2 regions of the Psychrobacillus sp. FSL H8-0510 genome follow, and region 2 is predicted to be linked to the other one. Evidence: riboswitches for the same ligand, from Rfam matches in the RefSeq annotation. Region 2 holds a riboswitch; the other holds the start of a gene.
What was found. A riboswitch is a leader RNA that binds a small molecule or an ion and turns the genes downstream of it on or off. The one in region 2 is predicted to bind preQ1.
Positions count from the first base shown of each region.

Region 1 (6,414 bases), 2.7 Mb from region 2:
TATCGTAGAATAGCAGAGCCAGTTATAGGAATCACCGCGATCTTTCAGACAATACCTAGCTTAGCGCTTTTTGGCTTCCTCGTTCCATTAATAGGAATTGGTGCTAAAACAGCTTTAATAGCCTTAATAATTTATGCACTTTTACCTATTTTACGTAATACATATACCGGGATTTCCAATATCGACGAATCTATGATTGAAGCTGGAAGAGGAATGGGTATGACGAAAGGTCAGTTGCTCTGGCAAATTGAATTTCCGCTTGCTTTGCCATTTATAATGGCAGGTATTCGAACGGCTACAGTTCTAACTGTAGGTATTGCTACCTTGGCAACATTTGTTGGAGCAGGTGGGTTGGGAGACGTAATTTACCGTGGATTGCAATCATACAATAATTCGCTCGTATTAGCAGGGGCATTACCAGTTGCGTTACTAGCAATTCTGTTTGATCTGCTATTGAAATGGATTGAGAAAAAAGCTACACCAAAAGGAATGAAAACTGGAGGATGAAGAGATGAAAAAGATAATAGGATTAGTAGGAATTGCAGGAGTGATGCTTTTAAGTGCTTGTTCGAATTCAGATGAAGCATTAGTAATTAGTGGGAAGCCGTGGACGGAACAATTTATACTCCCACAAATTTTAGGCCAATATATTGAGGAAAAAACAGATATTGATGTGGAATATAAGGAAGGTCTAGGAGAAGTAGCAATTATGACTCCCGCTTTGGAAAAAGGTGATATTGATCTTTATGTTGAGTACACTGGCACAGGCTTAAAGGATGTTTTAAAAGAAGAATCTGAAGTAGGAGAAAGCTCAGATAGTGTATTAGAAAAAGTAAGGAAAGGCTATGAGGAAAAGTTTGAGGCTACTTGGTTAAGTCCACTTGGATTTGAAAATACGTATACACTAGCTTATACAAAAGATAATGAGTACAATGCAGAAACTTACTCAGAATTGGTAGAAGCTTCTAAAACTGGTGGTATGGTATTTGGGGCCCCTCATGCATTTTATGAAAGAAAAGGAGACGGCTTTGATGATTTAATAAATACATATCCATTTGTATTTTCTGAAACGCAAAGTCTAGATCCTAATGTTATGTATGAAGCATTGAAAAACGGAGACGTCGATGTTATACCTGCCTTTACGACTGATGGACGTATCGAACGATTTGACTTGCAAACGACAACGGATGATTTAGGATTTTTCCCTAAATATGATGCAGCTCCAGTCGTACGTATGGATGCTTTAGAAAAGTTTCCAGAGCTTGAGGACGTGCTAAACGAGTTAGCGGGTAAAATATCCGAAGAGGATATGTTGAAGATGAATGCGAGAGTTGACATTGATGGAGATAAACCCGAAGATGTAGCCCACGACTTTTTAGTGGAAAAAGGATTAATAGAAAAATAAAAAACACCCGGTTCTAGTTTTCTAGAATCGGGTGAAGTTATTTAGATTAGCGTCTTAAAATTCAATCGTTTATCTAAAGCGATAATAATCGGAATACCGACAGCTAATACGGTGAACTCACCAGCTGCAACGGTTAACCATGTATAGAAGAATGGGAAATCTAGCGCAAGCATTAGTTCAAATGCGATAATACACATGGTAAATGTAAATAGCACTGTATTAATAATCATGCGTGCTATGTTTCCTTTTACATATTTAGTCGCCAAAATCGTTAGCGATAACGTAATGATGGAATGTGCTACTCCAAATGTTAGGTCATAAGCGGCCATTGGAGAGAACATATTTGTTATAAATACTCCTAATACAATACCAAAAAAGTATTTTTTATTAAATACGATTAAGTGATTGAACATCTCCGCAATACGAAACTGTACTGCACCAAATGCAAAAGGAGCCACTAGTAGAGATACCGCGACATAAAGAGCGGCAATAACACCAGTTACTGCTATAGTCTTTGTTTTCATTATTCATTTCTCCTTAGTTTTTTTCCGTGGGAGGTTCTCGAACCACGTTAGTTTTCACAAACAGTTATTCTATGCGAATAGCTATCAACTGTCAAGGGAATCTTTAATATATGAATCTTAGTGTCCTATGGTAGAATCATGCAAAGTACGAAAAGGAAGGTTTTATATGAGAAAGATCACATTTTTAGTAAGTCTATGTATAGCCGTTTTACTTAGTGGCTGTACATTCAATCAGCAACCAGATAAAACAATACAAGCTTCACAAGTGCCAGTGGAACCTGGAGACAAAATGAAGGTTCATTTTATAAATGTAGGGCAAGGGGATTCAATATTAGTACAATCGCCAGACGGAAAAAATTTGTTAGTAGATGGGGGGACAAAAGATGCTGGAAAAGATGTAGTAAATTATCTACGAAAACACGGGGTTGAGAAGCTCGATTATGTTGTGGCAACCCATCCAGATGCCGATCATATCGGAGGCTTACATTCCGTGTTGAATTCTATATCTATAAAAAATTTCGTGGACTCTGGAAAAACACATACTTCTCAAACGTATAAGGAAATGTTACAGCTTATATTAGACAAAAATATACCATTCATCGTGCCAAAAACTGGCGATACGATTCCTCTAGATGAGGAGTTAGATATCTCTGTCATACATATGGGAGACAAATCAGCTGATAATAATGAAGCATCTATAGTATTAAAATTATCTTACGGAGAAACTTCCTTTTTATTGATGGGAGATGCAGATATCAGGGTAGAGAAAGACATACTAGAAGAGACGAATGTTAAAGCAACCGTTTTGAAAGCAGGACATCATGGTTCGGACACTAGTAGCTCGCAAGATTTTATAGAAGCAGTAAATCCAGAGGTTACCATTTTAAGTTATGGAAAAGATAATTCCTATGGTCATCCAAATGCAGAGGTGAAGTCAAGACTGGAGCGGATAAGTTCACAATTATATGCCACAGCAATAGTTGGTAATATAGTAGTGGAAACAGATGGAGTAGATTATAACGTAATAACAAATGGTAATGTTGGGCCAACTGAAATTGCTAATACGGAAGCCATAGGTATTAATATTTCTAGTAAAGACCTTAGAGGCGAAATAGTAGGAATTACCAACTCCGGTGAGTCAGCTGTTAATTTAGAAGAATGGCATTTAGTTTCCGTAGCTGGTAATCAAACATTTAAGTTTCCGAACATTAGCTTGCAAGCAGGGAAAACAATATACGTCACAAGTGGACCCAAAGCAAAAGAGGGAGCTGGCTATTTGAAATGGACTACTACGCAAATGTGGAGAAATGATGGGGATGCAGCTATATTATTAAATAACAAAGGAGAGATTGTGAGTGAATTCGAATAAATATACGCTCGATCGTTTTGAAGGAGATTATGCAGTCTTTTTAAAAACTCCAAATGAAACAGAAATCCTTCAAATTCTCTGTTCTGATATAAAAGTTAAACTAAAACAAGGGGACATAGTGAACATTTCATCAATAGAAGATAAGTATGAAATCGAACCTCTTGTGGAAGAAACAACTAATCAGAAGGAAAAGGTTCGTCGATTACTGGAACAGCTAAAAGAAAGAAGCTGACTGGAGTTTGACAATATAATAATTGCCTTGCTGTAGTTTAAGATCAAAGAGTTGCTTCGGCAACTCTTTTTTTGTAGGTTATGTTAAAAGATAAAGGGTGATTTAAAATGTACTTAAAAATGAGTTGGGATATGTATCTCAAGTACATTTTATATTGCTGTCCTTTTTTACTAAAGCACCTGTTAGTTGTATAACACTTACGACTAGCTCCTAATATTTCTGTTCTGCTAAAGTCCCTGTTTTTCCAATAACTTCTTAAAAATCTTTATTATTAATATCCCAGCTATCCCTATTATTCCTCCTACAAGACCAGCTATAATTACAGTAACAATTTCGCCCCAATAAACCTCTTCGTTCTTCCATAAACTTTTTGCAATTAGCACGATTATTATTACAAACATAAATGAGAACCACGATTTAAATTGCCTTTTAGTCACTATTTCCCCCCTTAAGATGGCCTTGTTTAACTAAAGTTAAGGTACATTACTTCACAAACACGGTAAATTTTGCGAGTTATTCTCCACTTTTATGTCTATTATCTCCCATCAAATAGATGTTGGAACTTTCTCCTGGTTTTGCATTTGAATTAATCGGATTCTGATTATTGTTACTAATTTTATTATTTCTTCTGTCAACTAATAAAGCAAAGGTGATAATAACAAAAAGAATAATAAGAACTATTAACCAAATCATATTTATCTCTCCTTTATTTACAGTATATTCGAACTCTTGAAACCTACAATCTTTTTAAAGGATTTTCTTCTTCAACTAACCCGCTTCGTTAATTCAATAAGAAAAAAGCTTTACTCCATCTTGAAGTAAAGCACCCGTTAGTTGAATAAACTAAAACCATCTATCTAATGTCCATCCTTCAGCTAATCTCTGTTTAAGTAAGGTGTCATTCCAAGTTCCCCAAGGTGATAGTTGCTTTTGTTCCTCAGTCATTCTTTCGACTTTTTCTCTGTTCCAAGTATCATAATCAATGAGATGCCAACAAATAAATTCACCATTTACCGTATGTTCACTTCTAAATTTTTTAGGTAATTTAAAATTTTGTGGAATGGGATAACTACCTTTTTTAGTTACTAACTTTTGATTTAATGCAGCTCCTAAAGGGAAATGAATAAGATATAATTCCTTCTCTTTCACTATTTCATCTTCTATAACATAACCCTCCTTAAATAAGCAGGGTAATATACGAATTAACTCTCCAATGGTTTCGTCTTTATGAACATATTGAAATAACCCTATTCCATTTGATGTAACTATCTCAAAAACATCACCAATTTTTAACCGTGTCACTCAAATCATTCCCTAGTGTTTTTCTTTATTTTAACACACGCCTTATTCAACTAAACTGCCGCTTTAGTTCAATTAGAAAAAAGGCTTTACTCCTTCTTGAAGTAAAGCACCCGTTAGTTGAATAACCGTTTATGTTGTTTCTTTTGTTGCGCCCCTGTGTTAGAAACTACTCTGATAATTCACTACAATTCAGTCCTTGTTTGAAAGTCTACCTAAATCCTGTTCACTTAGCCATTTCCTAACTGATTGCCTAGATTCCGTATTTCACATGTTTGATATAGTCTCTGGATAGTAACCGAATCATTTCTTGTACGGAGGTGTTGTTAATGATCCTAAGAGAACTAGAACTTTTTGCCAATATACACCCTATAGTATTTCTTATAGAATAGGTGAGAAAGTTTTTCAAAATTTCCATCGGAATAAGGAGAATAAGTAAGTGAATAAATGGTATTTATTTGTGTCAGTTAGTATATTAATCCTTGGATTTATGATAATGCCTAGTACAGGCAAGGCTAGTTCCTTTTCTGAGGCGGAAAAGCTAGTTCAAAAAGCAGAGAATGCTGCATCCATGTTAAAATGGGAAATTTCTTTAGAGTATCGGAAACTTAAATACGCTGATCCCATCACATCGCCGAATATGAAATTATACAATGATACAAAACGTGCAAAGCAGTTAGCGGACGAAGCCACTAAAAATCTGTCTACTCAAGAAAAAAACATACTAAGCGCTCGATTGGCTAGCAATGTTGATATTCATCTGACTAGGTCTATGGCTTATATAGATGCTATACAGTCTGGTAAGAAAATTCTAGTAAAAACAGATGCGCTAAATAGTTCATATAAATTAGATCCTTTTAGTGCTGCAACTGAAAAAGCGTATCACGATTTATCTAGTGAGATTAGAAAGCAAGCGATTTTACTATATCGTGTATACGGCAAGTCAACTAGAGATGCGATTTTAGACAAATACAAAAGTCCAGGTGAAAAAGCCAGACAATCTGCCATCCATGTAATAAGCTCAAAACTTGAAATGGAAAAGCTTCAGCAAGCTATTGCGAATGGTATAGCTAAAGAAGAGTTGCTTTTTTCCGTTCAGCAAATAGAAGTGAATATCCGTAAAGTGGAGGATGAAAAAGCTAGAGCCCTCTTACAAACTCAATTAGATGAAGCTAAAAAGAGCATTTTAGAAAAGGATATGCCTGTTAAAGTTGAGTTCTTCTTTTTATCTGATCTAGTTAGAGAGGTCGTTATTCATCCGTCCCAACCAATTATTTATGCTCTGAATGAAAAGAAGGATGTTCTAGCTATCAACTTTGAAACGGGTGAAACGAAGCGACTTTCGATGAACTTAGAAACTCAAACGATCTACTATCAGAACAATGAGTTATATGTTGGTCTTTTAAAAGGGATACATAGTCCTTTTCGTTATGATCAAGAAGGTGCTATTGCTATTATTGATACCAACAGTTTTACATTAGCAGAACAGTTTGATACGAATATCGACCCGTTTGATATTGTGGCAGATGACAAGTCTATTTACGTATCAAGTGGCTCTGGTCAATGGACAACTATCCAAGGGTAT
Region 1 covers NZ_JBBOYZ010000001.1:3,036,369-3,042,782, reverse strand. The annotation lists gene MHI40_RS15540 (ABC transporter permease) at 1-507, shown strand, start outside; gene MHI40_RS15535 (glycine betaine ABC transporter substrate-binding protein) at 512-1,405, shown strand; gene MHI40_RS15530 (QueT transporter family protein) at 1,447-1,929, opposite strand; PreQ1 riboswitch class I at 1,937-1,981, opposite strand; gene MHI40_RS15525 (MBL fold metallo-hydrolase) at 2,096-3,298, shown strand; gene MHI40_RS15520 (DUF3006 domain-containing protein) at 3,285-3,530, shown strand; gene MHI40_RS15515 (hypothetical protein) at 3,758-3,967, opposite strand; gene MHI40_RS15510 (hypothetical protein) at 4,044-4,223, opposite strand; gene MHI40_RS15505 (hypothetical protein) at 4,374-4,832, opposite strand; gene MHI40_RS15500 (hypothetical protein) at 5,269-6,414, shown strand, end outside.
Region 1: another riboswitch for preQ1. It lies ahead of MHI40_RS15530 (QueT transporter family protein); the one in region 2 lies ahead of queF (preQ(1) synthase).

Region 2 (6,414 bases):
TTTCATTCGCTATTTTTTCAACTGCTGGAATATCAGCAGCAGCAAAGTTCAGTGTATGTAAATTTTCCCGAGTAACCCATCTTGTGTCGGCATGCTCCGTTGCAATTGGAGTACCATTTAATAATTTCGCTTTATAAGTTTCGAGTCTGACGATAAATTTTTCATATTCATAAGTCGTATCTTCTACTTTTTGACCAACCACAATTGTACAATTAAATTCTTCTGTAATTTCTCGTTGTAAAGCCTGTTCGGGTGTTTCTTCAGCTTCAATTTTACCACCCGGGAACTCCCAAAGATCGGGAAGTGACATAATGGGACTTCTTAACGCACAAAATATTTCGCTTTTCTCATTTTCAATAATTGCCCCAACTACATGGACTAATTTTTTCATTATGTATCACCCTAATTTCAGTTTATACCTATATCATAGCTGATTTTAAAGTAATGATCAGCAAGTAACTTTAAATGATAGGAATTTACTGATTGTTATATATCTAACTGTGGTTTCTATATGGGTATTAATAGAGGGGGAACATATATGATCTGCTGTTTGTTTAATAATTTATGAATGGGGTGGTATTTAAAGCTGATTGGAGAAAATGTTAAGTAGATATAGTACGGAGAGATATACAGTGAAGGCAATGAGGAACTTATTGGATAAGCCGGGGTAGGGAGTACGTATAACAAAAAGTAGATACTCCACATAGTAGAGGTATCTACTTTTCTATGTTTCTGAGTCTCTTTGATAATCTAAATCTCTCCTAGGCTAAGATAGTTTGTAATATAAGCTTTAATAGCTCTTCTGTTGTTTCGGGTAATTGTTCGGGTAAGCTTAATGGATGTTTCATCTCTGTTCCTCCTTTAATCTCGTATTCTATTATCAATATAGGCAATCTAGTTAAAATTTATGCATGATATTATAAAAAAGTTTTGAATCTCTTAAATGGAGATTTGGAAATTCATTTGACTAGAATGCCTATTTGACGTCTTGGTCAATATTCTATATTATGATTGCATACCCGTACTTGACCGGGAGAGGTTCATAGCTTATACCCTCTATAAAAAACTATGGATACATGACTATTCGCCATGTCCATATAATTTGGACGTGGCTTTTTTGTTTTTATCCTTTTGTTTGTATAGATTGGTCTGTGAAGCCTCTTTTGAAAGTGTTGGGAAACATTTTTTATAGGAGGTTTTTTTATTATGTCTGGAAGAAGTCATGATGAAGGTTTGAAGGATTTAACACTGTTAGGGAACCAAGGCACAAAATATTCATTTGATTATGCACCTGAGGTATTGGAGTCGGTAGATAATTTACATTCTACTCGGGATTATTTTGTGAAGTTTAACTGCCCAGAATTCACAAGTTTGTGCCCAATTACCAATCAGCCGGATTTTGCAACGATGTACATCTCGTATATACCGGATAAAAAAATTGTAGAAAGTAAATCGTTAAAATTATATTTATTTAGTTTCAGGAATCACGGGGATTTCCATGAGGACTGTGTGAACATCATCATGAACGATTTAATCGAATTGCTAGATCCAAGATATATCGAAGTATGGGGTAAATTCACTCCACGTGGAGGTATTTCTATTGATCCTTGGTGTAATTATGGAAGACCTGGAACGAAATATGTAGAAATAGCAGATTTTCGTTTGATGAACCATGACTTATATCCAGAGAAAATTGATAATCGTTAATGGAATAATCATATGAAAGGCAGAAGTGCTAAAATCCTGAAACTAGGGGCTAGGCGCTAGAGATAGACAATCTAAAAAATTCAGAAGATGACAGCATTCTTCCTTATGGTGCTGTTTTGTCGATATAAGGGAGTTTAAACGGGTGAAGCAGGAAAAGGCAATTATTGTGTTTAGTGGAGGACAGGATAGCACGACCTGTCTGTTTTGGGCAAAAGAACGTTTTAAAGAGATTGAGGCAGTGACTTTTGATTATGGGCAAAGACATAGTCTTGAAATCGAATGTGCAAAGGAAATAGCTAAGGAGCTTGGTGTAAAGCATCACATTCTGGATATGTCGCTTTTAAATCAGTTGGCACCGAATGCTTTGACGCGAGATGACATAAAGGTAGAGGACGGGGAAGATGGGGGATTGCCGTCGACTTTTGTACCTGGTCGAAATCTGCTCTTTTTATCTTTTGCTGGGGTCTTAGCGAGCCAGGTAGGTGCAAAGCATATCGTAACTGGAGTGTGTGAAACTGATTTTAGTGGTTATCCAGATTGTCGTGATATTTTCGTGAAATCCTTAAACGTCACATTAAATCTTTCTATGGATACTACTTTTGTGATCGATACACCACTCATGTGGTTGGACAAGGCACAAACATGGGAACTTGCAGATCAGCTTGGAGCGCTCGAATTTGTTCGAGAGAAAACGTTGACTTGTTATAACGGTGTAATAGCAGATGGCTGTGGGGAATGCCCAGCATGTAAGCTGAGAAATAAAGGATTAGAAGATTATTTAACTTCTAAATCTATTGAAGGAGTAACATTATGAGAATTTTATTTTATTTAGTATCGATTGTGATTGCTAATGTCGTAACAGCAGCTTTTGCACCTTTACAGTTCGGGATGTTTATCGTCCCTATGGGAACATTGTTCGTGGGTGCTACCTTCATTTTTAGAGATCTTGTACAAAACAAATATGGTAGAGCAAAGACGTACTTATTCATTTTCATAGCTTTAGCATTATCAGCATTAGTGTCATTTATGTTGGGAGATACATTATTAATTGTATTTGCATCGGCAATTTCATTTGTTGTTGCTGAAACAGCAGATACAGAGATATATACAAGATTGAAACTACCCATGGCTTGGCGTGTATTCTATAGTGGGATTGTTGGTGGATTCCTGGATTCAGTCATTTTTGTCATAATAGGCTTGAGTCCTCTGGGAGCAAATATTCTTCCATGGGAAGCCGTGCCAGCCGCTATTGTAGGGCAAATTATCGTGAAAACCGTTATTCAGACAATCGGAGCGCTTATTTTGAGTCGGGTTTATGTAATGAAGGAAAAACGTCTTCTTTCTGAATGATTATATAAAAATTAAAATATTATAATTTAGCCTTCCAATAGACTTGGAAGGCTATTTATGATTTTACAGATTATGTAGGGGATGACCTTTGACTTCACTAATAATACTGTTACTGGTGTAGAGATGTATGATGATTATGCACTAGTTTCTACTAACGAGGAATTTGATTTTATAAATGCAGCTGGTGAATACACGTATTACAATCGGAATAAAGTATACACGGTAGTAATCAATAGTTCGGGTTATTATCAAATTACGAATATAGACATTTACGAATGATATGGTTGTAACAAGGTAATTACTTGAATACCCTAGTAATCTCCAGTAGACTAATAATTACCATAATTGACAACTGAGGAGAGAAATGCCCATGGAGATTTCTATAACAAAAGCTTTACGTGAGTTAAAAACATTGGATGCGCGCATTTTAAAAAAGATTAATGAGACAACTTTCGCAGCCTCTAAAAAACCGAAAGAGAATATTCGTGGATTTAAGACCGTTGAGGAGTTTGAAAAGGAAGCGAAAGAAAGTATACAATCCATAAAAGATTTGATGGATCGCAGAAAACAAATCAAAAAATCGATTGTAGAATCTAACGCTACAACTTTAGTAGAGGTTTCCGGAGTCAAAATGACGGTGGCTGATGCAATTGAGCGTAAAAACTTTATTGAAATTGAAAAAACTCTCCTTCGTAAGATGAATAACGATTATGCTCAGTCTCAGGAAAAAGTAGAAGTGAATAATGAACTTGCACAAGATCGATTAGACACACAGTTAAATAATATGATTTCTAAAGATGGTAAAACAGATTTAACAGCGGTGGAAGGCTACAAAAAGTTGTTTTGGGAATCTGAGGAAACAAAACTAATTGACCCGATCCACATAAAAGAAATCACCACTAAGATGACTTTAGATATTGAATCCTTTGAAGATGACGTAGATGTAGCGCTAAGTGAAATTAATGCTCGTACACTAATCACTATTAAACAATAAGTAAGCTTGGAATTTGCTGTTATAGCGAAAAAGAAGAAAGTTTCCCCGTTTGCAGGGTCTGGGTAAATCCCTGCTCCCAACTATAGTATTTACGAAAGCTATAAAGCTTAAAGCTCAACCCTTAAAGCTAAAAGGTTAACCATCAAAGCTCTTATATTCTAACGCTCAATATTTAGCGATAAAAAATCTATAAAATCTCGGATAACAGGTGCCGTAGGATTTGAAACTTCCTTTCTTCGCCTCCGAGCAGCTATGACAGCACAAAAAGAGTGGTCCTTCAGGATCGCTCTTTTTGTTTGCATTTTTTTCTTCCTGCACCATCCTGCAGATTCCTGAGTAATAATTTAGAATATTAGTTAATTACCCAATTTTTTAAAAACTTTTTTCGCAGTTGTAAGTCTAATAAATAGGGACGATTGAAATGAGGTGATATTTTGAGTGAAAAGATGTTAGTAAGGAAAGCGATTAAAGGGGATGAAGAAGCTTTTTTAGCGTTAATCCATTCATATGAAGAGGCATTATATCGAACGGCTATTTCTTATTTAAAAAATGAAGGAGATGCACTAGAAGCCCTTCAGGAAGTGACATATAGAGCTTTTATAGGTATAAAAACAGTAAGAGAGCCAGCCTATTTTAAAACATGGCTAATTCGAATTATGATGAATTACTGTCAAGATATCCTTAAGAAGAGCAAGTGGGAAGTACCAGATGATAGGATATTTTACATACAAGGAATAAGAGAGGACTATAACTTTTTTGAGGTTGAAGAGGCTCTATTAAGTTTATCTGATTATGAAAGAGAGTTATTACATTTAAAATACTTTGAAGATGTCAAAATAAAGGACATTGCTGTTATGTGGGATACACCAGAAGGAACAATTAAAACAAGGCTACATAAAGCATTAAGAAAACTTAGGACGGGATTTGAAGAGAGAGGAGAGGTTAAACGTGTTTGAGGAGGAAAAGAAGAAATTGGAGCAGAGAAAGAAGTCGATTTATCAGGTTCAAGTATCCAAAGATAAGCTATATTCCGCCGTGCAAATTGGATTCGAGAAAGAAAAAAAAGAAAGGATGTTAAAAAGAACCAAGTTGATAAAACGGAGTTCATGGTCGGTAGTAATTGCTGCCATCCTTCTCATTTCTTTTTTCACATCCATCTCCATATCTCCTGTTTTTGCAAGTAAGGTTGCATCTATTCCAGGGATGGAACGAATTATTGCACTTATTCAGCAAGACAGAGGTTTAATAGCTGCCGTTGAAAATGACTTTTATCAACCATTGAATCTCTCTCAAGAAAAGAACGGCATAATGGTTACACTCGATGGAGTAATCGCAGACAAGAAAGGAATAGTTGTTTTTTACTCTGTCCAATCTAAGGAGAAGAATCAGCCTTTAGAAGCCTTTAGAAATAGAATATTTGAAGCTAGTGAATGAAAATTACAGTAATTTGCCTGTAAATGACACTACTTTTTGGGCTTCGGAAAAATCAATAATTGAAGAAAAGGTATTTAGCTCTATAATGACACTTGAATCTGTAGAAAATCAAATAGTAGGTGATGGTAATATTTTATGGACGATTGGTTTGAAGAAAGCAGATAAATTGGAGCATTTTCAAATTCCATTTAAGTTTAAAAAGTCTAGTTTAGTAAGTAAAACAATCGCTTTAAATCAAGAAGTTTCAATTGAAGGTCAACGAATTATAGTGCAAAAAATTACAATTGATCCAATTCGTGCAGAAGTTAAATTAAAAGTAGATCCGAACAACTCCAAAAAAATATTTTCATTTAATAATATGAAGTTTATGAATGATATCGGTAATGAATGGATGATTAATAATATTGGGACTTCATTTAGAAGTTTAGATGAAACTGATTGGACTATAAAATCTCAAAGTCCTTACTTTAACGACTCTGATAATCTAAAATTAGTATTTGGAAAAATAGGAGCTATTGACAAAGGCGATGCATTTATTTTAATAGATACTGAATCAAAGAAGTTTTTGAGGAAACCTTCTGGGTCTATCTTCTCTGATTTAGAAATTGAGAACCGTAAAGTTAGTTTTACAATGGACGTAAATGGAGAAGATACTATGTTAGTATCCTCAAGTTTTGTAGATAATGATGGAAAAGAATTTTTTATAAAATATGACTTTACTAATCCTATGCCAGGGAAAAAGTATGTAAAGGGATTTTATAAGAAAACAGATGAGAGAGGATTAAAAATTGAATTTGAACTTCCAATGGAATCTATTCAAAGTCCCTTGCGATTCGATATAGTTTCTTACCCATCTTGGATAGAAGAGGACGTCGAGCTAGAGGTCAAATAATAAAACGAGATTCTGAGAACAAATTTCTTCATTGTTC
Region 2 covers NZ_JBBOYZ010000001.1:299,188-305,601, forward strand. The annotation lists gene MHI40_RS01495 ((deoxy)nucleoside triphosphate pyrophosphohydrolase) at 1-391, opposite strand, end outside; gene MHI40_RS01500 (hypothetical protein) at 762-893, opposite strand; PreQ1 riboswitch class I at 1,030-1,076, shown strand; gene queF (preQ(1) synthase) at 1,207-1,707, shown strand; gene queC (7-cyano-7-deazaguanine synthase QueC) at 1,850-2,521, shown strand; gene MHI40_RS01515 (VUT family protein) at 2,518-3,057, shown strand; gene MHI40_RS01520 (TcaA NTF2-like domain-containing protein) at 3,139-3,336, shown strand; gene MHI40_RS01525 (hypothetical protein) at 3,428-4,051, shown strand; gene MHI40_RS01530 (sigma-70 family RNA polymerase sigma factor) at 4,486-5,007, shown strand; gene MHI40_RS01535 (DUF4179 domain-containing protein) at 5,000-5,485, shown strand; gene MHI40_RS01540 (DUF5643 domain-containing protein) at 5,478-6,377, shown strand.